DNA from 4 places in the Mesorhizobium sp. M0478 genome. Region 4 is predicted to be linked to each of the others. Evidence: riboswitches for the same ligand, from Rfam matches in the RefSeq annotation. Region 4 holds a riboswitch; each other region holds the start of a gene.
What was found. A riboswitch is a leader RNA that binds a small molecule or an ion and turns the genes downstream of it on or off. The one in region 4 is predicted to bind cobalamin.

Region 1 (7,421 bases), on a different contig from region 4:
GATTGCCGCGTCCACGAGCTGCTTCTGAGACAGGAGCGGCAGGAGCGGACGACCCTCAAGCTCATCGCCTCAGAGAACTTTGCGTCCTCGGCCGTGCTGGAAGCGAACGGCTCGATTTTCACGAACAAGTACGCCGAGGGGTACCCCGGCGCGCGCTACTACGCTGGAAACGAGATCGTTGATGAGCTTGAGGATCTGGCCATTGGGCGCCTGAAAACGCTATTTGGCAGCGAGCATGCCAATGTCCAGCCTTATTCCGGCTCGCCGGCCAACCAGGCTGTCTATCGTGCGCTTTTGAGTCCCGGTGACAAAGTCATGGGCTTGCCCCTTCCGGAAGGGGGCCATCTGACTCATGGTTGGGCCATCAACTTTTCCGGAACTGACTATCAACGCGTGCCCTATGGACTAGATGAAAAGACACAGCAGATTGACTATGACCGCTTGCGCGAGACAGCCAAGCGGGAACGGCCGCGGCTCATTTGGGTCGGCGGAACCGCTTACCCGCGTGTCTTTGACTACGCGGCAATGGCAGAAATTGCCCTGGAAGCGAACTCCTATCTCGTAGCCGACATTGCGCACATCAGCGGCCTGATTGCGGCGGGAGCGCACCCGAATCCCGTGGGCCATTGCGACGTGGTCAGCAGCACGTCCCACAAGTCGATCCGCGGTCCCCGCGGTGGCTTCATTTTGTCAAGGAACGAAGATCGCTATCAGGCCCTGTATCATACAAAGAGCAAATACAATCTCGCCAGACGAATAGACCGGGCGGTCTTCCCTCACCTGCAAGGCGGACCTCACATGAATGCCATCGCTGCGCTAGCGGTTGCCTTGCACGAAGCCGCGAACCCGTCCTTCCGAGGCTACGGCCAACAGACGGTCAAGAATGCCAAGGCTCTGGCACATGCACTTCTTGAGCGAGGTTATGACCTGGTTACCGGGGGGACGGACAATCACATGCTGATCCTTGATCTTCGCGATCGGCCACTATCGGGCAAGGCCTATGCCGAGCGACTAGCAAAGGCAGGAATCATCACAAACTTTAATATGGTGCCTGGCGACCCGCGGCATCCGGCGGTCACAAGCGGAATTCGCCTGGGGGCGCCAGCAGTGACGTCAATGGGCATGCGCGATGTGGAAATGGTGCAAATTGCTGGCTTCATTGACTCCGTCCTCCAGCGGCCAGACGACGAAGATCTCCATGCCTGCGTGCGAAGAGACGTTGCCGACTTGTGCGCTGCGTTCGAGGTCCCGGGCATCTCCGACAAGTAAGGTGGGCCAAGCAAAATGCCCATACCACATCCAACATCCGAAGCGAGGTATTCATGGCTAGGCAGTTCGTGTTCTCTTCCGAATCGGTTGGCGCGGGGCACCCGGATAAGTTGGCCGACAACATCTCGGATGCCATCCTCGATGCCATCCTCCGCACAGATCCCAAGGCGCGCGTCGCCTGTGAAGCCTTGGTAAAATCAGGGATAGTCGTTCTGGCTGGCGAGATCACCAGCGATGCCCAGGTGGATTACAGCCAAGTTGCGCGCGATACGATTCTCGACATTGGGTACGACGACGAGGCCGTCGGCTTTGACGGCCGGCGTTGCTCCGTCGTTCATGCCCTCACCGAGCAGTCGCCCGACATCAGCCAAGGCGTTGACGAGGGAAGAGGGCAAGACCTCCAGCAGGGAGCGGGAGATCAGGGCCTCATGTTCGGCTACGCATGCCGCGAAACCGATACCCTGATGCCTTTGCCGATCCAGCTCGCTCATCGCTTGACGAAACGGCAGGCGTATGTCCGGAAGGCACAACAGCTTGGCTGGTTGCGTCCTGACATGAAATCCCAAGTCTCAGTGCGCTATGAGGGGTTGCGCCCGGTCGCCCTGGATACCATCGTCGTGTCGACGCAACATGACGAGCAGGTCTCGCAAGAGACTGTCCGCGAGGGCGTCATTGAGGAAATCATAAAGCCTGTCCTGCCGACCCACCTGGAGACGGAAGGCATCAGAATTCTGGTCAACCCGACGGGGCGGTTCGTAGTCGGCGGGCCGCGCGGCGACTGCGGTCTCACTGGACGCAAGATCATCGTCGATTCCTATGGCGGGATGGGTCGTCATGGCGGCGGCGCCTTCTCGGGCAAGGACCCGTCCAAGGTTGACCGCTCGGCTGCCTATGCAGCCCGCTATGTCGCAAAGAACATCGTCGCTAGCGGACTTGCGGACGTGTGCGAGGTGCAGCTTGCTTACGCAATCGGCGTGGCCAGTCCGGTTTCCGTCATGGTCAACACGTTCGGGACAGCCAGGGTTGAGGAAAGCAGGATCGAGCGCCTCATTCTTGAGTTGTTCGATCTCAGACCGAAAGGCATTATCAAGATGCTTGATCTCTTACGCCCTATATATCGCAATACAGCGACCTATGGCCATTTCGGCCGTGAAGAGCCTGATTTCACCTGGGAGAAGACAGACAGGGCGGACGAATTGCGTCGCGAGGCAGGACTCGCCGCCCCGTGAGAGCCGCCGGCGAACGGATCGGCAAGCGGAAAGCCCATTTCCACCGGGCAGACCCGCGCCTGGCAGGCGTGGCGAGAAGCCGGCTCGGGTTTTTTGGCGGAGACATTGATGCCGGATTATGACGTGCTTTGCATCGGCAATGCCATTGTCGACATCATCGCCCAGTGCGACGAGGCATTCCTCGAGATCAACGGCATCATCAAGGGCGCGATGAACCTGATCGACACGCGCCGCGCCGAACTGCTCTACAGCCGCATGGGCCCGGCGATCGAGGCCTCCGGCGGCAGTGCCGGCAACACGGCGGCCGGCGTAGCCAGCTTCGGCGGACGCGCCGCCTTCTTCGGCAAGGTCTCCAACGATGCGCTGGGCGAAATCTATGCGCACGATATCCATGCACAGGGTGTCGCCTTCGACACCAGGCCGCTCAAGGGCGAGCCGCCGACGGCGCGCTCTATGATCTTCGTCACGCCCGACGGCGAGCGCTCGATGAACACCTATCTCGGCGCCTGCGTCGAGCTTGGCCCTGAGGATGTCGAGGCCGACAAGGCATCCGGCGCCAAGGTTACCTATTTCGAGGGCTATCTGTGGGATCCGCCGCGCGCCAAGGAGGCGATCCGGCAGACGGCGAAGCTCGCACACGAGGCCGGGCGCGAAGTGTCGATGACGTTGTCTGATTCGTTCTGCGTCGACCGCTACCGGGACGAGTTCCTCGACCTCATGCGCTCGGGCACTGTCGACATCGTCTTTGCCAACAGCCACGAGATCAAGTCGCTCTACCAGACAAAATCCTTCGACGAGGCGCTGGCTCAGATCCGCAAGGACTGCAAGATTGCCGCCGTCACCCGTTCCGAAAAAGGCTCGGTGATCGTGCGCGGCGACGAGACCGTGGTCATCGAGGCGACCGCCATCAAGGAGTTGGTCGACACCACCGGCGCCGGCGACCTCTACGCCGCCGGTTTCCTGCATGGCTACACGCAGGGCCGCAACCTCAAGACCTGCGGCGACCTTGGCTCGCTGGCGGCCGGCCTGGTGATCCAGCAGATCGGCCCAAGGCCAAGGCAGAATTTGCGCCGCGAGGCGGAAGGGGCTGGGTTGCTGTAGATGCGCGGGCAACTAACCAGCCGCCCTACTGACGCGATGACCGCAGTGGCGGAACTGTGTCAAAGCTCGCTGATAGCGACAGCCATTCGCTTCGGAGAACTGACCCATGCTGCTGCCGTGAAGCTCGCTGGAGGAGCGGTGCAAGGCGTGCTTGCCATGACGGCATTCACCGTCCTCCAGATCGTCACCAGCATTTTCCAGAAGCTCAGCTTGGGGGGCCAGTAAGGTTCCTGAGGTAACGGAGAACTCGCGGCGTCGGTCGGACCTGACTTGCGATCACGTCCCACGATGCCGAATGCGGGCAGCAGACTGAATATTTCACAATGCTAGACAAAGGCGTAAAACGCGACCATATAACGACATAAACATTTCATTATGCGTCATTGACAAAGAGCGGGTTGCTGTGATTGTCTGCTGTTGTGGTTCTCGCGTACGGTGCTGCCGCAGCGGAGCTAAGAGGGAAGCCGGTGCGATGCCGGCGCTGCCCCCGCAACTGTTAGCGGCGAGCCAATCCACTCATGTCACTGAGGCGAATACCCTCGGGAAGACGGGTGGAGGCTATGACCCCGCGAGCCAGGAGACCTGCCACGGCGAATTACGTCCACGGGCGGGGTGTCTCGGTGGCCGCTGCAACCGGCGTGCCGGCCTGCTAGCGCCTTCCTTGTCACCGACGCCCCCAACCATCGGGGTATGACATGACTGTCTCTCAGCAAATTCCTGTAGCAACGCTCGGCGTGCCGCGCTTCGGTCGTCGGCGAGAACTGAAATTCGCCCTCGAAAGCTACTGGTCCGGAACATCGTCCGCTGGCGACCTTCTTGCGACGTCGAAGGCGCTCCGAGCCGCTAGCTGGGAAGAGCAGCGCGATCGCGGCGTGTCGAAAATCCCGTCGAACGACTTCTCGCTTTACGACCATGTGCTCGACACCGCAGCCATGGTCGGGGCCATTCCATCCCGGTACGGCTGGAATAGCGGCGAGGTCCCACTTGACATCTACTTCGCAATGGCGCGCGGCAACCAGGGTCAGACGGAGGATTGTGGACACGCTGGTCACCAGGAGGAGGCTCATGGACCTGGTGTAACCGCGATGGAAATGACCAAGTGGTTTGACACCAACTACCACTACATTGTGCCGGAACTCGATGATGATCAGACGTTCGCCCTCTCGTCATCGAAGCCGGTCGATTACTTCCTCGAGGCTAAAGCTCTCGGCATTCACACACGCCCAGTCATCCTTGGACCCATCACCTTCCTCAAGCTGGCGAAATCGCGTGCCGAAGGATTCGGTCCCATCGCGCTCCTACCGCGGCTGCTGCCCGTTTACGAGCAAGTCCTGCAGAGGCTGAAGCTGTCGGGAGCCGACTGGGTGCAGATCGATGAGCCAGCGCTTGTCCTGGATCTGAACCCGAACGAACGAGCTGCGTTCGAATTCGCCTATGGCCAGCTGTCGAAAGCCGCGCCCGAGCTGAAGATCATGCTGGCTACGTATTTCGGGTCGCTGGGAGACAATCTCGAAACCGCGGTTTCTCTGCCCCTGGCCGGCCTGCATATTGATCTCGTGCGCGCTCCCGAGCAGCTGGAAACGGTGGGTCGGCTCGCTCCGAAGGATCTGGTGCTCTCGCTCGGCTTGATCGATGGCCGCAACGTCTGGCGTGCGAACCTGCCCGCCATTCTCGACCGCATCAAACCGATCGTCGCCGGCTGGCCCTTGGACCGCGTCGAAATCGCGCCTTCTTGCTCGATGCTGCATGTGCCGATTGACCTGCGCATGGAGACGGAACTCGAGGCCGACATCAGGTCGTGGCTCGCCTTCGCGGCCCAGAAGACCGACGAGCTGGTCTTGCTGGCCCGGGCCCTTTCCAAAGGCAGGGATGCGGTGGCAGCCGCGTTGAAAGCTTCTGCCGAGGCTGCCGCCACTCGCTTGACGTCCACGAAGATCCATGACCCGCTTGTTGAGGGGCGGATCGCCAGCATTGACCATAGCATGAAACGACGAGAGAGCGCTTTTGGCGAGCGCTCCAGAGTCCAGGCCGGCACGCTCGGGCTGCCGCCGTTCCCGACGACGACAATCGGGTCCTTCCCGCAGACGCCGCAGGTACGCCGCGCGCGGTCCGCTCATGCGAAGGGCCAGCTCAGTTATGTCGATTACGAGATTTTCCTGAAGAAGGAGATCGAGTCAGCAATTCGTTGGCAGGAAGAGATCGGGCTGGACGTGCTGGTGCACGGTGAGTTCGAACGAAACGATATGGTACAGCATTTCGGCGAGCAGCTGTCCGGCTTCGCCTTCACTCAGCATGCCTGGGTGCAAAGCTATGGGTCGCGCTACGTGCGTCCCCCCATCGTCTTCGGGGACGTATCGAGGCGCAATCCGATGACGGTGCGCTGGTGGCAATTCGCCCAGTCGCTTACGGAAAAGCCCGTGAAGGGAATGCTCACAGGCCCAGTGACCATTCTCAACTGGTCCTTTGTTCGAGACGACGTACCCCGCTCCGAAGCCTGCCGCCAGATCGCGCTCGCCATCCGCGACGAAGTGACGGATCTCGAAAGGTCCGGCGCAAGGATGATCCAGATCGATGAGGCCGCGTTTCGCGAAGGATTGCCACTGCGCCAATCTGACTGGAAAGCCTATCTCGACTGGGCTGTCGAATGCTTCCGGATCGCTTCAACGGGTGTAAAGGACGCGACTCGAATCCACACCCACATGTGCTATTCGGAGTTCAACGAGATCATCGACGCGATCGCTGGAATGGATGCGGATGTCATTTCGATTGAGACGTCGCGCTCCAAGATGGAACTGCTGGACGCCTTCACGAGCTCCAAATATCCGAACGAGATCGGTCCCGGCGTCTATGACATTCACTCACCACGTGTGCCGGAGGTCTGCGAGATTTCGGACCTAATCATGCTTGCCCGCGAGCGACTGTCCGACGGCCAACTGTGGGTAAACCCGGACTGTGGCCTCAAAACACGCAAATGGGAGGAGGTCCGCCCTGCCCTCATGAACATGGTCGCTGCAGCGCGCGCGCTCCGGGAGAAAGTGGCCTGAGGCTTCTCCTTCCTCACCGTGTGGTGAGCTACCGGCTGGCTCCTGTCGGCCGTGAACATGCCAAACCGGCACACTCTTGGAAATGAGCCACTCGGCGCAAATGTGCAATTTCCCTACGGCACGTGTCTTAATCCCGCAGAAATATAAATGTGGCACTACGCTATAATATTGGTTCCTTGGGGACATACAGGCCCCGCGCCTCGAACAAATCGGACACGCGTCGTTTCTCAAAGTAGACTGCTTGGCGCGTTCGCTCAGGCAGCGACAATATATGGTGCTGCGTCTGTCCGCCCCCAGTTGATCGCGCAGACTACGGGCGAGGTGGCAGGGTTCGGGTATCGCTAGCGTCCCGCCAATTCGGAGATGGACGTCGCAATTCGTGTCGCCAAGTAAAAATCGCCAATCATTTTCGATTGCGAGTCCGCAGCCGATTGGCCCTTATTTTCCTGAGATCTGCGTTACAGGCCGGGGCGTTGTCACCGTTTCTGAGGGTAAGATGGGATAGGCGACGTCAGGTGCCTCTCCGGTCAGCGAGTTGAGGAAGGCAACAAGCAGGTCAACTTCTTCGTCCGCCAGTACTACGCCGAGCTGGGTGGTCCCCATAATGGCGACGGCCTGTTTCAGATCCCAAACCTTGCCCGAATGAAAGTATGGCGCGGTGAGTGCAACGTTGCGCAGCGGCGCCACGCGGAAGACATAGGAATCGTCGGCTGCATTGGTGACCTCAAATCGGCCCTTGTCTTTGTCCGGCAGGACTTCGGCGCTGGGCCGTTCCACG
Region 2 (7,421 bases), on a different contig from region 4:
TGCCGAGAAGCACGGCGCCGAACCAGGGAAACAGCGGCACGTAATCGTTGGAGCGCGGGTTGATCGCCGACAGGCCGACCCACCACAGCGCCGGATGATCGAAGGCTTCGGATCGGAAATAGATCGGCCCGGCGATCACCACCGCCGCCACGACAAGCGCCAGCAAGGACGGCAGCCGCAAGAACAAAAGGCCGAGCAGGCTGGCCAGCGCGATCTGATGCAGGATGCCGAAGAAGATGAAGCTGTCCGGCGTGATGAAGTACGTGACCGCCGATATAGCGGCGGCCGCGACGGCGACCATGGCAAAACGTTTCCAGAAGCCGGTCCAGCGGATCTGCCTGCCATGCGCGAGAAACAGGCTGACGCCGACCAGGAACAGGAAGGTCGAGGCGATGCAGCGCGCATAGATCTTCCACCAGCCGACGGCGGTGAGGCCGGGATCGGTGTAGTGGAAATTTTCGAGATCCCAGGTGAAGTGGTAGCTCGCCATGGCGATCAGCGCGATGCCGCGTACGACATCGATGGCGACGATGCGCTTCGGTTGATCTCGCTTCAGTTGATCTCCAGGGGGTGCGGTATGGATGCTCATGGTCTCGCGATCTGATTCAGCCCCAAAGACGACTATCACGGTTGCACCGGACAAAAGAAGGCCGCCCTCTACGCTCCGGGTCGCGCCGTGCGGCTGCATCGCGCGGCGCTTTAGGCCAGAGCCGGAAAGCCTTTGGCCGAATTCGCTTTTTGCCGGGAAGGGGTCGGTTTCCTGTTACCGGCGGAGGAAGCGCCAGCGCAGATTTGGGCTGCGAGTCTGATTTGGGGATCAAATGTCCACCCATGTGCGCCATCCGATCTGGCTGCCAGCCCTGCGTCCGGCGGATGCGCGCACCTTTGCCTCGCTCTATGCGGTCGAATCCTTCGCCCGTGCCACGGTGTCGAGCGTCATCCCGATCCAGGCTTATGAGATTCTGCACAACGAGCAGATCGTCTCGATCCTCTACACCATCGTGGCGCTGCTCGGCCTGTCGGTGACCTTGTTCATGCCGATGCTGATCCGCAGGTTTGACCGGCGCTGGGTCTATACCGCCGGCGCCTGCCTGCTGGCGATGGGCTCGCTGTTCTTCGTCACCCACACGCTTGCCGGGCAACTGGCAGGCATGCTGTGCCGCGTGATGGGGGCGAGCGCCCTGTCGATCACGCTCAACCTCTACATCATGGACCACATCCGCAAGACCGATTTCATGCAGGCCGAATCGCTGCGCATGGCGTGGTCGATGCTGGCCTGGACCGGCGGGCCGACACTCGGCATCTTCCTCTACACACGGTACGGCATCTATGCCGCGCATGGCGCGGTCGCGGTGTTTGCGTTGGCCTTGCTGGCGCTGTTCTGGACCTACAGGCTGGGCGACAACCGGTCGATCCGGCCGGGCAAGACACGGCCGGCCAATCCGCTGGCCAATATCGGCCGCTTCGTAGCACAACCCAGGCTCAGGCTGGCCTGGCTGATCGCCTTCGGCCGCTCCTGCTTCTGGACGACGTTCTTCGTCTACGGGCCGCTGTTCATGGTGATTACCGGCGAGGGCAAGCTTGCCGGCGGCCTGCTGGTTTCGGCCGGCAATGCGCTGTTGTTCATGGCGATCTTCTGGGGCAAAGCGGGAAAACGCTTCGGCGGCCGGCGCACCATGACCTTCGCCTATTTCGCGATGTCGGCGACGCTGCTTGCGGCGGGCGCGGTCGGCACTACCGCGCCGCTGCTTACGGGCTTTTTCCTGCTCTGCGGCGCCTTCTTCACCATCGCGCTCGATGCACTGGGCTCGACCGCCTTCATGCGCTCGGTGCGGTCCTATGAGCGGGCGCAGATGGCCGCGGTCTACCGCACCTATCTCGACTTTTCCGAGCTGACGCCGCCGCTGGTCTATTCGGTGGTGCTGGCGTTTTTCGGCCTCGGCTCGGTGTTCGTGACGCTGGGCATTCTGGCCGCGGTTTGCGGCTTTATCTCCTGGCGCTATCTGCCGAAGTCGCTTTAGTCGCCGATCAGGCGGTTGCCTCAAGCGCTGCATGCCGCTCGCGCACCCAGTTGTGGAAGCGGTGCAGATCGTACTCCTCCGGCATTAGCACGCCGGCCTGGTGGCGCATCGAGCGCAGGCCTTTCTGATTGATCTCGCAGATCGCGGCATCCTCCTCCAGCACCTGGGTGCCGAAGGCGACGACATTGTCGATGTCCGTCTCAGCCAGCGCCTCGGGCGCGAACAGCCACTCGGCGGTGAGTTCGGTCTGTTCGGGACCGAGCGGCATCAGTCGCACCGTCCTGACATAATCGACATGGCCAACGATGAACATCGAGGGCAGGCTGGTGGCATAGGTCTGTCCGGCCGCACGCTCGGCCGGCGTCAGGCCCGGGAAGACCGGGCCATGGGCATGTCCGTCGCGCGACCAGGTCTCGGCGCCGGCGCGCAGGCCACCCGAAAACTCCGGTGCGTCATTGTCGGCATGGCGGACCCAGTCGGGGTCGTCGTGCCGGCTCATCAGGCCGCGGCCGTATATCGGCACCAGCCGAGACAGGTCCTTGTGGACGCCTGGGCAATGCAGGCACTCGTTGAAGTTCTCCCAGAAGATCTTCCAGTTGCAGTTCATCACCTTGCGCAGGACATGGCCTGATACCAGAGTTTCCAGCGGCCAGTTGGCGAGGTCGCCGGATGCGGGATCGAAGGAGGTCCCGGCGGAGCCGGCCGCAGCCTGCTGAAGGTTCACAAAGACAAAGCCGCGCCATACCGACAGCGCCACCCGGTAGAGCGGATGATCTGCCTTGTCGAAACCATCTGGCAGCGATTTCGAGGGAACGCGCACGAGATCGCCGCGCAGCGAGTAGGACCAGGCATGGTAGGGGCAAGTGATGAGCCGCGCTTTCAGCCGGCCCTCGCTTTCCTGGCAAAGCTGCGAGCCGCGATGCCGGCAGGTGTTGTGGAAGGCGCGCAACTCGCCGGTGTCGTCGCGGAGCACGACGATTTCCTGTGTGCCAACGCGGAATGTCCTGAATGCCAAAGGCTGGGCAAGATCGGCCTCGCGGCAGACGAGCAGCCAGCTTTTGTACCAGATGGCGTCGAGATCGCGCTGGTAAGCCTCGCTATCCCAATAGGCCGATGACGGTAGCGTCGGTTCGGCCCGGCTCAGGCCGTTATAGGGGTCGCGCTCGCTCGGGTTGGGATGCATGGCTGGCTTCCTATGAAGCGTCAGCCGACACCCCGGCAGATAGTTTGTCAATCAGAGTGCCGCATTGCCGGTTGCAGGCGCGGCGCATAATCATGTCGTGGACATGGGACATTCGGAAATTGGGGGGATTCGGAAATTGGCCGCACGACAGATGTCGCTTACGCCGGAGCTGGTCGCGCGCTGCTGGCGCGAGATCAGGGACCCCGGGCCGGATCCGGACGCGATGCATCTCGATGACGCCGACTATGACGCGCTGCTGGATGAATTGCAGGTCGAACTCCCGGATAGCGAACCGCTATGGCTGTTCGGCTATGGATCGCTGATCTGGAAACCGGAAATAGATTATGTCGAGGACCGCGTTGCGCTGGCGCGCGGCTGGCATCGGTCCTTTTGCATGAACATGACGCGCTGGCGCGGCACCAAGGACAGCCCCGGCCTGATGATGGCGCTGGACCGTGGCGGACAATGCAAGGGCGTCGCCTTCCGGCTGACCGAAAGTAACCGGCGCGGGCAGTTGGGCCGGCTTTTCCGGCGCGAAGTCACGCTGAAGCCGACAAGCTACCGGCCGCGCATGCTGAAGCTTGCAAGCGAGGCCGGACCGCTCAGGGCATTGGCCTTCGTCATCAACCGCAACGGCCTGACCTATTCAGGGCCGCTCGACGAGGGCAAGGTCGTCGAAAGGCTGGCAACGTCCTGCGGGCACTGGGGGTCGGGCGCCGACTATCTCTACAACACGGTGAAAAACCTTGAAGAGCGCGGCATTCACGATCGCCATCTGTGGCGGCTGCAGCGGCTGGTTGCCGAGCGGATCACCGCGTTGAACCCGTAACGCCGCATGGCGCATTCGCGCTGTTGGCCGGCGGAATTTGGTTTGCCGGATGCGGCCGTTTCAGCCTATAGTCATGCATGTCGTCGGTTCCGTTAGGGACCAAGAGGGAATGCGGTGAGGGCTGACTTGTTGCCCAATGCCGTGGCTGCCCCCGCAACTGTGTGCGGTAGTCCTCTCCAAGCCACTGAGGATTTTTTCCTCGGGAAGGTGGGGAAGGGCGCTGATCCGCGAGCCAGGAGACCTGCCGGCGACAGGGAACTGACTTCGATGCCCTCGGGTGGAGGGCGAAAGGACAAGATATGAATACCGCTTCCGTCTCCCTCGGCGCTTCCGTCTCCTCGCAGTCGCGCTTCATGCAGCTCGTGCTTAGCGCGTTTCTGGGCATTTTCGTCGTCGGCGTTGTCGGTTTCTCGCATATCGATGCGGTCCACAATGCGGCGCACGACTATCGCCATTCGATGGCGTTTCCCTGCCACTGACGAGGATCTGACATCATGAACCTGTTTCGCAACGTCGTGTTCATCGCGGCGATCGCAGGGCTCGTGGCGGGTGTCGCTCTCGCCTGCATGCAGGCCTACGCCACCGTGCCGCTGATCCTCAAGGCCGAGGTCTACGAAAAGGCTGGTGGCGGCCATGAGCATGAGCATGCCGCGGCGCCCGCCGCCAACGCTGCGGACACCAATGCCATGAGCACCGCCGCGCCGGCGGAAAATGCCGTGAGCAGCGCAGCACCCGCACCGGCTGAAGCTGCCGCGCCAGCGGAGGACGAAGGCTGGGCGCCGGCCGACGGCTTCGAGCGATTCGCCTTCAGCGTGCTGGCCAATATCGTCACCGGTATCGGTTTCGCGCTGGTCCTGGTGGCGGTTTCCGAATTCGCCGGCGGCATCGGCAACTGGCGCCAGGGGGTGTTCTGGGGTCTGGCCGGCTTTGCCGTATTCACGCTGGCTCCGGGCCTCGGCCTGCCGCCGGAACTGCCGGCAATGCCGGCGGCCGATCTCATGCAGCGCCAGATCTGGTGGGTGGCGACGGTTGTGGCGACTGCCATTGGCCTTGCCTTGATCGCCTTCCGCACCTCGGCGCCGCTGACCGTCCTTGCCGTCGTTCTGATCGTCGCCCCGCATATTGTCGGCGCGCCGCAGCCCGACAGTTTCGAGACGCCGATCCCCGAAGGCCTGCATCACCAGTTCGTGGTGGCGGTGACGGTGACCAATCTGGTGTTCTGGTTGGTGCTCGGCGCCGTCATTGGCGTGGTGCGCGAACGCTTCACCGGCTCGGCGACCAGCCTGCGCGACAGCTTTGCCTGATCGCAGTTTGACCTTTATCATCGGCGGGGCGCGCCCCGGCAAGAGCGCGCATGCCGAAACCCTGGCGACGGCGTTGCCGCCGCCATGGGCCTATATCGCCACCGCCGAAGCCTATGACGATGAGATGCGCGAGCGCATCGCGCTGCATCGCTCGCGGCGCGGCGAAGGCTGGGCGACCATCGACGCGCCGCTCGATCTTGTCGGAGCGCTCGAAGCCTTGCCCGACAACCAGCCGGTGCTCGTCGATTGCCTGACGCTGTGGCTGACCAATCATATGCTTTCCGACCATGATCTCGAGGCGGAATGCCGGCGGCTAGCCGACATGCTGTCGCGGCCGCGCGGGCCCTGGCTCGTTGTCTCGAACGAAGTCGGGCAAGGCATCGTGCCCGACAATGCGCTCGCACGCCGGTTTCGTGATGCCGCCGGCCGTCTCAACCAGCAGGTCGCGGCGGTTGCCGATACGGTGCTACTGATGGTGGCGGGGCTGCCGCTCAAGGTGAAATGATGACCGATATCGACGCAAAAGACGAAGAACGCCACCGCGCCAAGATGGCCAAACGCAAGGCGGTGCAGGACGCCGAGGTCGCGGAAAAGACGGTCGAGAAGGGGCTGCTGATCGTCAACACCGGACCCGGCAAGGGCAAGACCACGGCCGCCTTCGGGCTGGCGCTGCGCATGCTCGGCTATGGCAAGCGCGTCGGCGTCGTCCAGTTCATCAAGGGCAAATGGCACACCGGCGAAAAGGACGCCTTCGCGGCGTTCGGCGACCGTGTCGTCTGGCACACGATGGGCGAGGGTTTCACCTGGGAGACGCAGGATCTGAAGCGCGACATTGCGGCGGCCGAAGCCGCCTGGGCCAAGGCGCTGGAGCTGATCGCCGACCCCTCTGTCAGCCTTGTCGTCCTCGATGAGCTCAACATTGCGCTGCGCTACGACTATCTCGATCTCGACAAGGTGGTCGCGGCGCTGAAGGCGCGGCGCGAAGGCCTGCATGTCGTCGTCACCGGCCGCAATGCCAAGCCGGCGCTGGTCGAGGCGGCCGACCTCGTCACCGAGATGGGCGTGACCAAACACCATTTTTCCGCAGGCGTTAAGGCGCAGCAGGGAATCGAGTTTTGAGGGTCTAACTTCGGGAGATGACCGTTGGAACAAGCGGTAATTGTCTATCTTCTTCTGAGCGGCGGTCATTTCGGGGCGCCGGAAGAGCGGCAATCGGTCCAAGTTCTGGAGGATCGGTTGGAACAAGCTGTTTCGAATGCGCATGTCGGCGAATTTGATGGCGACGAGTTTGGCGAGGGCAAATGCACCCTCTATCTGTACGGGCCAGACGCCGAGAAGCTTTTCCTTGTGATTGAGCCTGTGCTGAAATCCTCGGCAGTGGCCGCCGGCGGTTACGCGATCAAAAGATTTGGCGCGGCGGTGGATTCAAACGCCAAGGAAGTCCGTGTCTCTTGGTGAGTCAGGCGGCGCATCTACTGCGAGATCAAAACATCCAGGTAGATGACGACCGCGGAGAGCAATCCAAACAGCGCGATCAGCAGATAGTCTGCTATCTGGTAAAGTTTCAGCGCCCGCCGGATGTCGGTGCTGTCGGCCTCGCGGCGGCCGCCTTCGCCCATATAGGCGTCCTCGACGATGACGCCGCCATAGCTGCGCGGGCCGGCGAGCGCCAGGCCGAGTGCGCCGGCCATTGCTGCTTCCGGCCAACCGGCATTGGGTGAGCGGTGCTTTTTGGCGTCGCGCCGCACTGCTTGCCAGGCGTTGCGGGGATCGGCGCCGTCAACGAGAAAGGCGGCGGCAACGATCAGCAACGCGGTCAGCCGGGACGCCGGCAGGTTGATCCAGTCGTCGAAGAGTGCCGCCGCGCGGCCGAAGGCCTCGTGGTGCGGGGTGCGGTGGCCGATCATCGAATCGGCGGTGTTGGCGGCCTTGTAGGCGACGCCGCCGGCCAGACCGCAGACACCTGTCCAGAAGGCGGGCGCAACGATGCCGTCGGAGAAATTCTCGGCCAGGCTTTCGATGGCGGCGCGGCTGACGCCGGCATGGTCGAGCTTCTCTGGATCGCGGCCGACGATGCGCGCAAC
Region 3 (7,421 bases), on a different contig from region 4:
TGCGAAGGCGGTTGCGGTGATGATGGCGGCGGGGTTGAGCGCGGCCAGAGCAGTTTCGACGAAGGCCAGGGAGGTCGGGTCTTTGAGGCTGGAGACGAAGATCGGGACCGGTCTCATGCCGCGCTGGCGGAGTGCATCAAAGAGAGCATCGATTGGCGCGACATCGGCGGCCAGCAGCATCGAGCGGTAGAAGAGGATGGGGATGATGGGAGAGTTGATGTTGTCTGCGCCGAGTTCCCGCCCACCCCCCTCTGTCCTGCCGGACATCTCCCCCGCAAGGGGGGAGATTGATCTGTCGTCAACGGTTTCGCCAATCTTAGATGACCCAGACAGCTTCCTGTTCAACGGGGCCGAAGAGGAGCCGGCTGTGGTGACGGCTGATCTCCCCCCTTGAGGGGGAGATGTCCGGCAGGACAGAGGGGGGTGTGACGGAACGCCGACATCGGCAAATTCGACCACGCCGCAGCCAGGCTCATAAAACCCGGCTTTCGGCACGCTGACCGGCTCAGCCGCCGCCGCATCCTGCCCAGCCAACCCCGCCAGCCGCTGCATCAGCGCTGCCATATTCTCCGGCCCGCCCTCGCGGAAATAGCCCAGCAGGCCGTCCAGCTCCGCGCGGGGCAGCGTCGAGGCTTCGATCAGCCTGAGATCCTCGTCGTGGCTCTCGCCCGGCAGCAGCGCCAGCTTGATGCCGTTCGCACGGGCAGTCGCGGCAAGCTGGTCGCAGCCATAGCGCCACCAGTCGTAGCCGCCGAGGATGCGCACCAAAATCACCTTGGCGTGGCGGGCGACGCTGTCGATCCAGAGGTCCACGGACATGGGATGGCGCAGGTCGCGCAGCGCCGCCAGCCGCATCGACGGCAGGCGGGCGGCATCGGCCTTCCACGCCGCCGCGAGGCCGGCGAGGTCGCTGTCGGTGAAGGACAGCGCCACGATATCCGCCGGCGTCTGCCCGAGATCGACGGGCTCGGCGAGATCGTCGAGCGAGGCGGATGTGGTGGTGAGTATATGCATTTCGGCTCGTGGTTTGGATCAGCCGGCGAGTATACGCTCGATCGCCGGGCGGTTCAGTCCTTTCAGGCCAATGACGACAAGACGCGAGCGGCGGTCGTCCTCAGCCGCCCAGGCGCGGTCATAGTAATGATTGACGCGCGGGCCGACGGCCTGCAGCAAAAGCCGCATCGGCTTGCCGCCGACATCGACGAAGCCTTTTACACGCAACACGTTTTCCTGTTCGGCGGCGGTGGCGACGCGCTTGGCCAGGTCGTCGGGATTGGCGATCGAGGGGATGTCGACGATGAAGGTGTCGAAATCGTCATGCTCATGATCGAAAGCGCCGTCGTGATGCGACTTGCGGTTCTCGATGTCGTCTTCGACGGTGAGACCGAGGCCAAGCAGCACCGACGGGTCGACCTTGCCATGCGCAGTCGGCACGATTTTTACCGCGCGGGCGGAATGTTCATTGATGATGGCGTTGGCGCGGGCCGAACCGGGGGCGTCCATCAGATCGCTCTTCGACAGGATGATCAAATCGGCGCAGGCGATCTGGTCCTCGAACACTTCTTCGACAGGATCGTCATGGTCGAGCGTCTCGTCCTGAGCGCGCTGTGCCTGCAAAGCGTCCATGTCGTTGGCGACGCGGCCTTCGGCCAGCGCCGGGCCGTCTACCACGGCGATGACACCGTCGACGGTTACCCGGCTCTTCACGCTCGGCCACTGGAACGCCTGGACCAGCGGCTTGGGCAGAGCCAGGCCCGAGGTCTCGATCAGGATGTGGTCAACCTTCGGTGTCAGCGCGAGGATCTTGTCGAGGGCGGGCACGAAATCGTCGGCGACTGTACAGCAGATGCAGCCATTGGCCAGTTCGACGATGTTTTCCTCGGGGCAGGTGTCGATGCCGCAGCCTTTCAGGATTTCCCCGTCGATGCCGATGTCGCCGAACTCGTTGACGATGATGGCGATGCGCTTGCCGCCGGCATTTTCCAGGAGATGGCGGACCAGCGTCGTCTTGCCGGCGCCGAGGAAGCCTGTAACGACAGTGCAGGGAACACGGGAGAGGTTGGCGGCCGGGTTTGAAGCGTTCATCGTCAGTCCTTCAGCATGTCGAGGGGTGGGATGCGGGCAACGAGGCCGCGCTTGAGGCTATCGGGCCGGCCGCGCCACGGGATGAGGCCGTCGGCCGAAGTCGCGAAGAGCTTTGCGCCGGTAACGAGGTCGGCGCCGCTGGTTGCGGTCAGATCGCCGAAGACATAGCTCCAGCAGCCATCGCGCAGGATCGCGGCGCTGAGGCGGCGCTTGCAATTGCCGAGACATTCGGCGGTGCGGACCCGGATATCGCCGGCAGCGGCGCGGCCTGTGTCCTCAGCCAGCAATTCGCCGGCGCGCGGATGGGCGTCGGAACCGGTCTCATCGCGGCAGGAGGCGCAGACGATGACGGTCACGCCGGTCAGGGCGTCGTTGTCGCCGGACGCAATGTCCGTTGTGCCAGCCGAAAAACTGCTGTTCTGGTCCAAAAACCGTGCTCCTTGCCCGGAAACCCGCCAGGCGATCGGATACTTTGTCTCAGACGGCAGGTCTCCTGGCTCGCGAGTCATTGCCTTGGTTAGCCGCCTTCCCGGTGTTACCCAGTGGCTTTCGGCCTTGGCTCTTCGCTTACAGTTGCGGGGACAGCCGCGGATTTGGGATTTTTTCGTCCCGCACCGCATTCCCTCTTGGCCCTTGCCGTTGCGGGCAGGGGACCGTCTGGAGCGGATTTTAGGCTTTTGCAGGCAGCGGTGTCAACGCACGGCTACGACATGGCGATGTCGGCAGGGGCTGTCATGTCCCGGCTTCCGGCAGTGCCAGGATGACCTGTCGGATAGCTTGATAGCCATCGCTATAGTCCCAGTCATGACCGACAGCCAGATTCTGTCCCTCATGCCAAACCGCGTTGTCCAGAAGGACTTCGGCACTAATCAGCGTGCCCTTCAAGCCTGCCAGAAAGGTCCGGACAAAATGGCTTCCGGGGGGTACCGAAGCTGTGAACAGCTTTTCCAGCTTGGCATAGAATGCTGGATAGCCTGGTGTCAGCGAGCATAGCTCGGTTGTGGCCTGGGAAATGACCGGGCCGCTATAGATTTTCCAGCGGGCATCTTTTCGCCAGATCTTCCAACTGGCGCTGCTTCGCTGCCAAAGCTCTATTTCGGCCTGCATGTTCTCGCAGACGTGATCGGCCAGTCCCTCAATGGCCACATGGAAAACACCACGGAGAAACTTTTCAAACGCCTGGTTCAGTTCCTGTTCGCGCGTGTCGCCGAAGCCAGCAAAGGATTCAATGACCGGCTGAACATCAAGCAGCGGAGAAAAAATGTAGATTTCCAGGACCAGCCGGTCAGAACTCGTCTCGAACACCTCAGCCTCAAACCGAAGCTGCTTCGATTGGAGCATGACGTCCCTATCTCTGCGGACTGCATCTATTCCATGCGCAATGAGGGCGCCATGGATCATGTCGAGCACTTTGTCCGATGCCATTGCACAACCTACGAGGCTTATTGAGGCGTCTATGACAGACGCTGCAAGGGTTGGCCATCTCTCTCGCTAGCCAATGCCGGCCCCAGATTGCCGGCCGGCGTCACTTCGATGCGCTCAAGGCCAAGCCAGCCCTGCATCTCCTTTAGTTCCTCGAAAAGCTGTGCGGTGGTCTCAGGCGGTGCGCCTGCTTCGGCATAGGCGGCGTGGACGCGTAAGACACTCGCAGGCCGGTCGGCCTTGAGGTCGACGCGGGCGACGATCTTGTCGCCGAGCAAGAAAGGCAGCACGTAATAGCCATATTGCCGCTTGTCGGCCGGGGTGTAGATCTCGATGCGGTAGCGGAAATCGAAGAGACGCTCGGTGCGCGCGCGCTCGAAGACCACCGGATCGAAGGGGGCCAGCAAGGCGCGGGCCTCGATCTTTCGCGGCAGGCGGGCGTCCCTATAGAGGTAAGCCGGCTTGTCCCAACCTTCGACGTTTACCGGCAGCAACTCGCCCATCTCGACCAGTTCCTCCAACCGGCCCTTCATGTCGGCCGGCGACAAGCGGAAATAATCGCGCAGGTCACCCGACGTCGCGATGCCGTGGGCGCGGGCAGAAATGCGCAGCAATTCGCGGTGCGCGTCCTCGGCGGTCGGCACCGGCAGATCGAGGATCGCCTGCGGCAGCACGCGCTCGGGCAGGTCATAGAAGCGTTCGAAGCCACGGCGGTGCGCCGTGGTGATGCGTCCGGCCCAGAAGAGCCATTCGAAGGCGTGCTTGGCGTGGCTCCAGCCCCACCAGCCGCCCGAACCTTTCTGGCCTTCCAGTGCCGAAGCGGCAATCGGGCCGCGCTCGGCGACCGCGCGGTAGATCTCTTCGATATAGGCGGCGTGCTCGCGGCCCCATTTGGCGAGGCCGAGATACATTTCGTCGCCTTGCTCGGCCCGCTGCATGCGCCAGCGCATCAGCGGGTAGGTCTCGACCGGCAGGAACGAGGCCTCATGCGCCCAGTATTCGAACACCGTGCGTTTGCGGGTGATGGCCGCATTGTCGAGCAAAGCCAGCGGGTAGGGGCCAAGCCGCGAATAGAGCGGCATATAGTGGGCGCGCACCACCGCGCTGACGGAATCGATCTGCAGCAAGCCGGTGCGCGACAGCACGCGGGCGAGGTGGCGGCGATCGGGCGTGCCGACCGGGCGGGGATCGAGAAATCCTTGCGCGGCGAGCGCGATGCGCCTGGCCGCGGGGAGTGAGATTTTGTCCTTCGTCAAAGTGTCTTGCCTCGAACCATTTTCCCGACTTTAGCCGGCGATTCCGGTCATGCTAGCAGGCAAATGGCGGGAGATGTGTCAGGAGACAAAAGTGGAGTGAAAGATGAAGGAAATCAAACAGGAGGAGATCGGACCAGTTTTTCCCGGCCTGCCGTCCAGCACTGTCTTTTGAACAAGGTTTGACTTGCTTCGCTGAAAGCCGTGCGCTAACCCTCGCCGCGTTGCAGCAAAGGCACCTAAAACGGTTCAGCGGTTAAACTGTCGCGCTTCCGCATTAGGGTTGGTTGCTGTAATCAAAGTGGATTGGCCGCCAACGGAAAGCCGAGCATGAACGTACTCCTCAGTTCATACCTGCCCATCGTCCTCTTCATCGCCGTGGCCGCAGTTGTAGGCCTGGCGCTTATCATCGCGCCGTTCCTGGTGGCTTATCGCAATCCCGATCCGGAGAAGCTTTCCGCCTACGAGTGCGGGTTCAACTCGTTCGACGATGCCCGGATGAAATTCGACATCCGCTTCTACCTGGTGTCGATCCTGTTCATCATCTTCGATCTGGAAGTGGCCTTCCTGTTTCCGTGGGCGGTGTCGTTCTCGAAGATCGGCATGCTCGGTTTCTGGTCGATGATGGTGTTTTTGGCGGTGCTGACCATCGGCTTTGCCTATGAGTGGAAAAAAGGAGCGCTGGAATGGGATTGAACGACAGTTCCGGAACGCTCGTCGCGCCGAAGCCCAAAGGCCTGATCGACCCCAATACCGGACGTCCGGTCGGTTCCGACGATCCGTTCTTCCTCGAGATCAACAATGAACTGGCCGACAAGGGTTTTCTGGTCACCTCGACCGAGGCGCTGATCACCTGGGCACGCAGCGGCTCGCTGATGTTCATGACCTTCGGTCTCGCCTGCTGTGCCGTCGAGATGATCCACACCTCGATGCCGCGCTATGATTCGGAGCGGTTTGGCGTGGCTCCTCGCGCGTCGCCGCGCCAGTCGGACATAATGATCGTGGCGGGAACGCTGACCAACAAGATGGCCCCCGCTTTGCGCAAGGTCTACGACCAGATGCCGGAGCCGCGCTACGTCATCTCGATGGGCTCCTGCGCCAATGGCGGCGGCTATTATCACTATTCCTATTCGGTGGTGCGCGGCTGCGACCGCATCGTGCCGGTCGACATCTATGTGCCCGGCTGCCCGCCGAGCGCCGAAGCGCTGCTCTACGGCATTCTTCTCCTGCAGAAGAAGATCCGCCGCACCGGCACGATCGAACGGTAGACCCATGGCCGCATCCCTGAGCGAACTGTCGACCTATCTCGGCGAAAAGCTGCCGGGCCGCGTCACCGATGCGGTGCTTGCCTATGGCGAACTGACGATCTCGGTTGCTACAGACAATCTGATCGAGGTGACAAGCTTCCTGCGTGACAATTCGGGCTGCCAGTTCATTTCGATCATCGATATCTGCGGCGCCGACTACCCGTCGCGCGTCAAGCGTTTCGATGTCGTCTATCATTTGCTTTCGCCGAAGCAGAATTTGCGCATCCGCATCAAGGTGCAGGCCGACGAAGAGACGCTGGTGCCGTCGCTCACCGCTGTCTATCCCGGCGCCGACTGGTATGAGCGCGAGGCCTACGATCTCTATGGCGTGCTGTTCTCCGGCCATCCGGACCTGCGCCGCATCCTCACGGACTACGGTTTCGAGGGCCATCCCCTGCGCAAGGACTTCCCGCTGACCGGTTTCGTCGAGGTGCGCTACGACGACGAAGCCAAGCGCGTGATCTACGAGCCGGTGGAATTGAAGCAGGAATTCAGGAACTTCGATTTTCTCTCGCCATGGGAAGGGACGGACTACGTCCTGCCGGGCGATGAGAAGGCGAAACAGTGAGTAGGAAGTAGTGAGTAGTCAGTAGCAAAAGATTTGGAGCAACGGATCGAATCTTATCGCGACTTGAAGGTGTGGCAATCGGCGATGACGCTTGCTGAGGATTGCTACCGTTTCACCAAAGAGTTTCCGAGGGATGAGATTTACGGCATGACCTCTCAGATGCGCCGATCGGCGGTTTCGGTCGCAGCGAACGTCGCGGAGGGATACGGTCGGGAGAACAGAGGGTCGTTCGTTCAATTTTTGCGCATGGCGCAAGGCTCGTTGAAGGAACTGGAGACACACATACTGCTGGCATGTCGGGTTGGCCTGCTGCGAAAAGACAATGAGATTGAGCTGCCGCTGCGATGCGAAGAGATTGGAAAAATGATGAGATCTCTTATCCGAACGGTGCAGGCCAAGCAGGCGGAATGAAGCAGGCATTGAGATTGATGATCACTACTCACTACTCACTACTGACTCTTCGCCAGAGGCGCCAGAATGGCTGAAACCTCCGTCCGCAACTTTAACATCAACTTCGGACCGCAGCACCCTGCGGCGCACGGTGTTTTGCGTCTTGTGCTGGAGCTTGACGGCGAGGTGGTCGACCGCGTCGATCCGCATATCGGCTTGCTGCATCGCGGCACCGAAAAGCTGATCGAGCACAAAACCTATCTGCAGGCAGTGCCCTATCTCGACCGGCTCGACTATTGCGCACCGATGAACCAGGAGCATGCCTTCGCGCTCGCCACCGAGCGGTTGCTCGGCATCGAAGTGCCGAAGCGCGGCCAGTTGATCCGCGTGCTCTAT
Region 4 (7,421 bases):
TCGAAAAGCCCCTCGACCGGGCGCCGCGACGGATCGGCCTTGCGCCGCCGCAAGGATTTCTGAATCACACGCAGATATTCGCGCACCGCCACATCCCTTTGCTTGGTCAAATTGCCGGGGTGGCGCCGGTAGTATACCGCGACGGTGTCGGGAAAAATGTGCTTTGGGCTGGTTTCGAAAATGCGCAGCAGATAGTCGGCGTCTTCGCCCTGCCGGAACTCCTCGTCGAAAGCACCTGTACGGTCGATGAGTGCCCTGCGGAGTATCCCGGCGCTAAGGCTGACGCCGCGCACGGTGGGACCTGCGCCGCCCCGTGCCGGCTGCAGGGTTTCGTCGTCCATGAGATCGACGCGCGTCATCAGCGAGTAGGTCAGCTCGAGCGCAGGGTCGGCCGCGAACAGGGGTAGGCCAGCCTTGAATCGTCCAGCCGGCGAGACGTCGTCCGAATCCAGGAACGACACCAGTTCGGTTTGCGGCAGCAACTGCCTCAGCCCTGTGTTGCGCGCGTTGGCCACGCCCTGGTTTGCCTGCTGGAACAGGCGGATGCACGACGCTTCCCGCATGATGGCGCGGACTGCTTCAACGGAGCTGTCCGTCGAGCCGTCGTCGACAACGATGATATCGAGATCGGCATCGTCGCGTTGCCTGAGCAGGGACCGCAACGTCGAAACGACATAGATCTCCCGATTGTACACCGGCACAATGATGCTCAACTTCATGCAGCGCCCCGAAGGACGAAATCCGCAATCGTGCCGGCGATCTCGCGCGGCTCGGTCCCCAGCGACAGCCGGTAGCATGGCAGATCGCGGGTAAGCTCGCTGAAAAAGCGAAAGCCCGCTTCCCGCTCGCCCGGCATCTGCACGATTCCTGACGGGGCCAAGGCGATCATGGCATCCTTGCGCGATATGGGCATGACCGAGCTTCTCGCACCTCCCCTGATATGGGGCACTATCAAAGCAATAATGTCCAGACTTGCAGGAGGTGGTCGAGGCGCGATCTCGTCGATGCGAAAGGCATGCTTGCCTTGCCAGTTCAGCGGTTGGTACGACTTTAGCCGACCCTCCAGCTTCAGCCGCTTGAAGCCCTCCGGATCCTGCTTGAGCGTGGCAAACAGCGGATAGGCCGTCACCCCCTCGGTCCGGTCGATCAGCACATAGTCGTCGCCGACGCTATCGAGCCCATTGAGCAGGCCGGCGACGACCGTTCCCGATTTGCCGGCACCGCCGGAGCCCGCCAGCAACACGCCCTTGCCATCGATGCCCAGCGTGCCGGCATGGGTGAGCCGCATGCCGCGCGCCGCATATTCCCAATGCAGGAAGGCGCGCAGCGGCGCCCCTTGTTCCCATGGCGGAAAGGCGTCGGCCGACATCATCAGCTGCGCCCCGACATGGCGTTGCGGATCATGGAACTGCCAGAAGTCGAGGTCATGATAGTAGCTGCCGCGCAATCCGGCCTCTTCCAGCCGGTTGGCAAAGGCATGATGGTTGTAATCGCCTCGGCCCCAGGTGGCCGGGGCGGGGACGCCATCGATGGCCGGGTGGGCGACGAAAATGCGGCAGCCGTCAGATGCAGACGGATTTTCCGGGGCCGGTATGAAGGCATGGCTCATGGCTTCCGCCAGCGTGCCATGGTCGAGGTGGACACTCAGGTCCAGTCCCGGCAACCGCACGCTGGCGGCAACGGGATAGAAGGCGGCGGCGCTTTCCGCGGCCGCCAGCACATGGCGGGCATAATCCGGCAGGGTTTGCAGCGTGATCAAAGGCATGTGTTGGTTGTTCAGCGTCCAGAATTGCGCCGGGTCGCCTGATGCATGTCGCTCGGGGTGGCCCCGGTTTTGAGACGACGACATGCATAAAATCAAAGATCTAAACCGCGTCGCCTGAGTCCGTTCAAACGCGACGCGCTTTAGGGAAACGATTATGCCTGTTTCACCGCCGGCCAGCCGAGAGGTTCCTCGACCTCATGGATCGGGTCGACAATGATGAGATCGGCAAGGTCGTCATGGACATCGACCTTGAGCGGCTCATTGCTGGCAGCAAGCGCAGACGACAGCTCGCCCGAAAGCGGTTGTGCCGGTGTTTCGGCTGGCGCAAGCAACCCGAAATCGAGCAGTCGGGCAACGAAGCTTTCGAGGTCGGCCAGGCTTATTTTTGCGGCGCCCGCGGCAGCTCCGACCAGCGCTTCAGTGGCGACGCCGGACGACAAAGCCTGCCAGACCCGGCTGCCGGAATCGGAAAAGCCGAAATACTTGCCGTTCGAAAGATCGAGAACGACGGCTTCGCCATCGAATGATTCGAAAACGATGTCCTTGCTTGCGACCGCGTAGACCCGCTGTTGCATCGCTGTGTCCCCCGTCCCATGCGCCCTGAAGGGATGCGCCGGCTTCACGGTCTGCCAAGCCCTTCCTAAGTGCGTCTAAATCACTTGGCCGTTGGTTGGCAAGACAAAGACCCGCGAATACAACGCCTGCGTCGGCGACCGTTGCGGCGAAGTCGACCGGCTCAAGCCTCGATTTCGAGCGCCGACAATGGTTTCGAGCAGCAGGCAAGGATAAAACCGTCATCGATCTCGTGGTCGAGGATGCCGCCATTGTGGCTCATCTCGACTTCGCCGGAGACCTTCTTCACCTTGCAGGTGCCGCACAGGCCGAACTCGCAGGCGGCGGGAATCCGCACGCCCGAGCTGCGCGCGGTCTGCAGCACGGTCTGGCCGGCGACGCAGCCGGCGTCGACCTCCGAAAGCGAGAAGCGGATCGGCGTCACGGCTTCGACAGGTGCAGCGATGCCGTCCTCGACCGGGGAGGCAAACGGCGCCGGAATTTCCTCCACCACAGGCGCGGCAAAGCTCTCCTGATGGTATTTCGTCATGTCGAAGCCGGCGGCATCCAGCATGCCGCGCACGGCGCGCATGAACGGATCGGGGCCGCAGCAGAAGATTTCGCGCTCGCGGAAGTCCGGAGCCAGCAAGGGCAGCCGGATCGCATCGATGCGGCCCATATGGCCGTACCAGCCTTCGCGGCTGGAACGTTCCTCGATCATGAAGCCGAGCGACAGGCCGGGCATATGGCCGCCGAGCAGTTCGAGTTCCTTGCGGAAGATGATCTCTTCGGCACGCCGCGCGCAGTTGACGAAACCGACATCGGTCCATGGCGCGCAGTCGTTCAGCCAGCGCAGCATCGACATCATCGGCGTCACGCCGGAGCCGGCGGAAATGAACAGGTATTTGGCCGCCGGGTGGCTGTGCAACGAGAAGTCGCCGGCCGGTCCGTAGGCCTTGACATGCGAACCGGGCACCAGATGGTCGAACATCCAGCGCGTGCCGATGCTGCCGGCCTGCGCCTTGACCGTCACCGCGATCGAAAACGGCCGCGATGGCGACGACGACAGCGTGTAGGTGCGCATCAGCGGCCCGTCCGGTGTCGGCAGTTCCAGCGTCAGGAACTGGCCCGGCTTGTAGCGGAACCAGGTCTGGTTGTCGGAGCGGAAGGTGAAGGTCTTGACGTCGGGCGCCTCGTCGCTGACGCCGATCACTTCCAGCACCTGCAGCCTATCGTTCCACGGCGCCATCTGGTCAAGATGGCGATAGAGCCCAAGATCCGTCATCGCATTCATCCTCTGGTCCCTCTTCGCCTGCTCCAGCTCACGCGACGCTGCGTAGCGCCGGCCGGCCGCCTTCGGCAAGGCGCGGGCCGATGAAGGCCGCGTACCATTCGACGAACTGGATCACGCCGCCCTCGTGCAGCTCCGAATAGGGGCCGGGCTCATAGGCCGGAGACAGGATGCCAAAGGCGTTTTCCTCGACGATGCGGCGGTCCTGGTCGTTGGTCTCGGTCCAGACATGGGTGAGCTCCTCAAGGTTGTAGTCGACCCCCTCGACCGCATCCTTGTGCACCAGCCACTTGGTCGTCACCGCGGTTTCGGTGGCGCTGATCGGCAGCACCCGGAAGGTGACCGCATGGTCGATCAGTATGTGGTTCCAGGTCGTCGGATAGTGGTAGTGCATCAAGGTGCCGATGCGGTCGGCGGCAACAGTGTCGGACAGGTTCTTCGTCACCGCGCGCTTTCCCGACATCGTGTAGCTGACGGCATCGCGCAGCAGCGGCGCGCGGGTGGCGCGGTATTGCCCGGCCGGATCGATGCGGAACTTGCTCGGCAGGCCCGCCGCCTCGCATTTCGCCCAGTGCGCCAGCATCTCCGGATCGCTGTCGGCGCCCTGCACGCCGGTCACCGTCGGCGCTTCGGGGAATGTCTTGCACAGCTCTGGATGATTGCCGGCGCAGTGATAGCATTCGCGGTTGTTTTCCCAGACCAGCTTCCAGTTGCCCTTCTCGATGATGGTGCTCTCGAAGGCGACCTTGGCTTCATTCAGCCCGTGCGGCTTGAGGTAGGGCTCTATCATGGCGCGCATCGGCGCAAAGTCGGCAGGTTCTTTTGCCAGGCAGATGAAGATATAGCCGCCGACGCTCTCGCAGGCGACGGGCTTCAGGCCGAACTGGCTCTTGTCGAAACCGTCGGCCATCTGGCGGGCAAACAGCAGCCGGCCGTCAAGCTCGTAGGTCCACTGGTGATAGGGGCAGACAAGCTTTGCCGCCATGCCCTTCTCAGTGTTGCAGACACGGCTGCCGCGATGGCGGCAGGAATTGTGAAAGGCGTTGATGTTGCCCTTCTGGTCGCGGACCAGCACCACCGGATAATCGCCGATCTGCACGGTGATATAGCTGCCGGGCTTCGGCAGTTCGCAATCATGGCCGATGAACAGCCAGTCGCGATACCAGATAAGCTCCATGTCGAGCTTGAAATAGTCCGGGTCGGTGTAGAAGGGCTGTTCCAGCGAAAAGCCTTGCTTGCGGCCGTTCAGGAGCCTCAGCATGTCGTTGCGCGTATCCATAGTTCTGTCCTCGTGGTTTAAGGACTGAACTTGGTGGTGATGGAGGAAGGATCGGACGCAGGCCGGCGCGGCGCCGGACATGCACTATCCACCTCTTGACCGCCCACCGCGATCAGTCGAGTCTATGCATCTCGGGCTGGTTTCCGGGCTCTGGAGTTGTCCTTGCGGACCATCGCGACACCTTCCCAGGCTCTTGCCCAGTGGTCTCCCGTTGCGACTTCAACTCCACCACCGTTGCGGGGGCAGCGCCGGATTCTGACCGGCTTCCCAATTCTCCGCTGCGTCGTCACGAAGCGGCACCTGAGATGCGATCATCTAATCACGGCAGCGATCGCGACGTCGGCATGAAAGCGACATCATATCCATGCGGCGCGACACGCGCGGCATACGCCCCCCGCCGCCGGTCAAAGAGCTGAGACGTTTCTTGCGACGCCATCATCGCCGTTTCGAATCGCTGCGGATCCAGTTCCGATCGGGGGCAAAAAGGGCTCAACGGTATCGAAAAGTTACTATTAGCAATCTCTAATCGAACCGAACGGTTCGTTTCTGTTGACAATGCGTGCAGGACGGTGTGAACGACGGCCCGGAAACCGACACCGGAGCGAACCACTCGGTCGACATAAGCAACTGAAAACAATGCGATAAATGACCATAGAGGAACTTCCTGGCACAATTTCAAGGTGCAGGACCGTGGTCCACACGGAACAACTTCGTGATTGGAAACCAGCCTATGGCTTTCCCACATCGGGGCTGTCCGAACGACGCGAATTCCTCCCAAGACACGCCGCTAGACGGACAGACAAACTGGAGTCCTAAAAATGAAAAAGATCATCCTCACTGCCGCAGCCGTTTTGGCGATCACCGGCAGCGCCTTCGCCGGTAGCGACAATTACGGTTCCAATGGTGCGAACCAGCCAGCCGTCTCGGTCGACAGCTCGTATACGGCTTCCATTCAGAAGCCGGCGCAGGCTGACAAGCAGCCTGTCGTTCAGGGCGCCGACCGCGACCTCTACGGCAATCGCTGATCCCGACCAAAGAAGGGCGGCTAACCCGTCGCTCTCGGGATCCCAAAAAATTCAGGAGTATTGAAATGAAAAAGATCATCCTTGCTGCCGCCGCCGTTTTGGCCATCTCCTGCAGCGCTTTCGCCGGCAGCGACAACTACGGTTCGAACGGCGCCAACCAGCCTGCGATTACGTCGACCGATAGTGGCCATACGGCTTCGGTTGAGAAGTCGGCTCCAGCCGAGCAGGCGCCTGCCCACGGTGCAGACCGTAACCTTTTCGGCCGCTAAAAGCCGGTTTCCAGCACGTGGCGGGCTTATCCGCTGCAGCTGGCGGCATCAGAAAAATTCAGGAGACTAAAATGAAGAAGATCGTTCTTGCCACCGCAGCCGTTCTGGCTGTTTCGAGCGCTGCCTTTGCCGGCAGCGACAATTATGGCTCCAATGGCGCCAACCAGCCGGCCGCTGCCGTCGACACCACCCGCACTTCGTCGACCGGCACCAACTCGGCGGTCTACAAGCTGCTGAACTCGTCGAACGACCAACAGAAGTTCGTTCCTCAGAGCAGCGACAGGGATCGGTTCGGCAACAACTAACAGCCGAAGCTTAAAAAAAGAGCGGCGGGCCTGGCCCGCCGCTCTTTTTTATGCCTGTACGACGCAGCTATCTCAAGCCGCCTTCACTTCCACCGGCTTGAGCGAGAAGGAGTGCCCATCGGCGTCGAAGATGTGCAGGTCCCCGGCATCCGCGGTCAGTCGCAGCTTTGCCCCGCGCTTGACCTCGACATTGCCGGGCAGCTTGGTCACCAACGGCAGGTCAGCGCGGCCGATATCGACATAGACAAGCTGCACCTCGCCGAGTTGCTCGACATAGTCCACCACGCCCTCGAAAAGATATTCCGCGCCGGTGGCGGCCGACAGATCCTCCGGCCGCACGCCGAAGCTGACTGCCGCACCCTTTGCTGACGCCGGCGTTGCAATCGGCACCGTTGCCTTGCGGCCGCCGACATGGCTGACGATTGTCGGGTTGCCCGTCCTGTCGATTGTCGCCGGCAGGATGTTCATGGCCGGCGAGCCGATGAACTGGGCAACGAACAGATTGCCGGGCCTCTTGTAGAGGTCCATCGGCGTGCCGACCTGCTCGATATGGCCATCCTTCAGCACGACGATGCGGTCGGCGAGCGTCATCGCTTCGACCTGATCGTGGGTGACGTAGATCATGGTCGTGGCAGGCATCGATTCCTTGAGCTTGGCGATCTCGATGCGGGTCGCGACGCGCAGCGCCGCGTCGAGATTCGACAGCGGCTCGTCGAACAGGAACACTTTCGGATTGCGCACGATGGCGCGACCGATGGCGACACGCTGGCGCTGGCCGCCCGACATCGCCTTGGGCAGGCGGTCGAGATATTTGGTCAGCTGCAGGATTTCGGCGGCCTGCCGCACCCGCTTGTCGATCTCGGCCTTGCTTTCCTTGCCGATCTTCATCGAGAAGGCCATGTTGTCGTAGACGGTCATGTGCGGATAGAGCGCAT

Region 1: another riboswitch for cobalamin. It lies ahead of metE (5-methyltetrahydropteroyltriglutamate--homocysteine S-methyltransferase); the one in region 4 lies ahead of NKI64_RS26135 (aromatic ring-hydroxylating oxygenase subunit alpha).
Region 2: another riboswitch for cobalamin. It lies ahead of NKI64_RS17135 (CbtB domain-containing protein); the one in region 4 lies ahead of NKI64_RS26135 (aromatic ring-hydroxylating oxygenase subunit alpha).
Region 3: another riboswitch for cobalamin. It lies ahead of NKI64_RS17370 (DUF1636 family protein); the one in region 4 lies ahead of NKI64_RS26135 (aromatic ring-hydroxylating oxygenase subunit alpha).

The regions. Positions count from the first base shown of each region.
Region 1 is NZ_JAMYRH010000018.1:11,226-18,646, forward strand. It holds gene glyA (serine hydroxymethyltransferase) at 1-1,269, shown strand, start outside; gene metK (methionine adenosyltransferase) at 1,323-2,498, shown strand; gene NKI64_RS29005 (adenosine kinase) at 2,607-3,599, shown strand; gene NKI64_RS29010 (hypothetical protein) at 3,600-3,824, shown strand; cobalamin riboswitch at 4,003-4,203, shown strand; gene metE (5-methyltetrahydropteroyltriglutamate--homocysteine S-methyltransferase) at 4,295-6,643, shown strand; gene NKI64_RS29020 (cytochrome-c peroxidase) at 7,082-7,421, opposite strand, start outside.
Region 2 is NZ_JAMYRH010000006.1:256,533-263,953, reverse strand. It holds gene NKI64_RS17155 (heparan-alpha-glucosaminide N-acetyltransferase) at 1-589, opposite strand, end outside; gene NKI64_RS17150 (MFS transporter) at 822-2,021, shown strand; gene NKI64_RS17145 (aromatic ring-hydroxylating oxygenase subunit alpha) at 2,029-3,204, opposite strand; gene NKI64_RS17140 (gamma-glutamylcyclotransferase) at 3,341-4,033, shown strand; cobalamin riboswitch at 4,101-4,296, shown strand; gene NKI64_RS17135 (CbtB domain-containing protein) at 4,333-4,512, shown strand; gene NKI64_RS17130 (CbtA family protein) at 4,528-5,337, shown strand; gene cobU (bifunctional adenosylcobinamide kinase/adenosylcobinamide-phosphate guanylyltransferase) at 5,330-5,842, shown strand; gene cobO (cob(I)yrinic acid a,c-diamide adenosyltransferase) at 5,842-6,456, shown strand; gene NKI64_RS17115 (hypothetical protein) at 6,481-6,795, shown strand; gene cbiB (adenosylcobinamide-phosphate synthase CbiB) at 6,810-7,421, opposite strand, start outside.
Region 3 is NZ_JAMYRH010000006.1:300,978-308,398, reverse strand. It holds gene cobN (cobaltochelatase subunit CobN) at 1-1,014, opposite strand, end outside; gene cobW (cobalamin biosynthesis protein CobW) at 1,033-2,085, opposite strand; gene NKI64_RS17370 (DUF1636 family protein) at 2,088-2,513, opposite strand; cobalamin riboswitch at 2,552-2,758, opposite strand; gene NKI64_RS17365 (DUF6348 family protein) at 2,818-3,510, opposite strand; gene NKI64_RS17360 (winged helix-turn-helix domain-containing protein) at 3,540-4,763, opposite strand; gene NKI64_RS17355 (NADH-quinone oxidoreductase subunit A) at 5,091-5,456, shown strand; gene NKI64_RS17350 (NuoB/complex I 20 kDa subunit family protein) at 5,447-6,028, shown strand; gene NKI64_RS17345 (NADH-quinone oxidoreductase subunit C) at 6,033-6,635, shown strand; gene NKI64_RS17340 (four helix bundle protein) at 6,669-7,046, shown strand; gene NKI64_RS17335 (NADH-quinone oxidoreductase subunit D) at 7,113-7,421, shown strand, end outside.
Region 4 is NZ_JAMYRH010000013.1:169,982-177,402, forward strand. It holds gene NKI64_RS26115 (glycosyltransferase family 2 protein) at 1-719, opposite strand, end outside; gene NKI64_RS26120 (serine kinase) at 716-1,765, opposite strand; gene NKI64_RS26125 (PqqD family protein) at 1,918-2,340, opposite strand; gene NKI64_RS26130 (FAD-binding oxidoreductase) at 2,502-3,602, opposite strand; gene NKI64_RS26135 (aromatic ring-hydroxylating oxygenase subunit alpha) at 3,640-4,887, opposite strand; cobalamin riboswitch at 5,005-5,206, opposite strand; gene NKI64_RS26140 (DUF680 domain-containing protein) at 5,706-5,912, shown strand; gene NKI64_RS26145 (DUF680 domain-containing protein) at 5,978-6,181, shown strand; gene NKI64_RS26150 (DUF680 domain-containing protein) at 6,253-6,486, shown strand; gene NKI64_RS26155 (ABC transporter ATP-binding protein) at 6,559-7,421, opposite strand, start outside.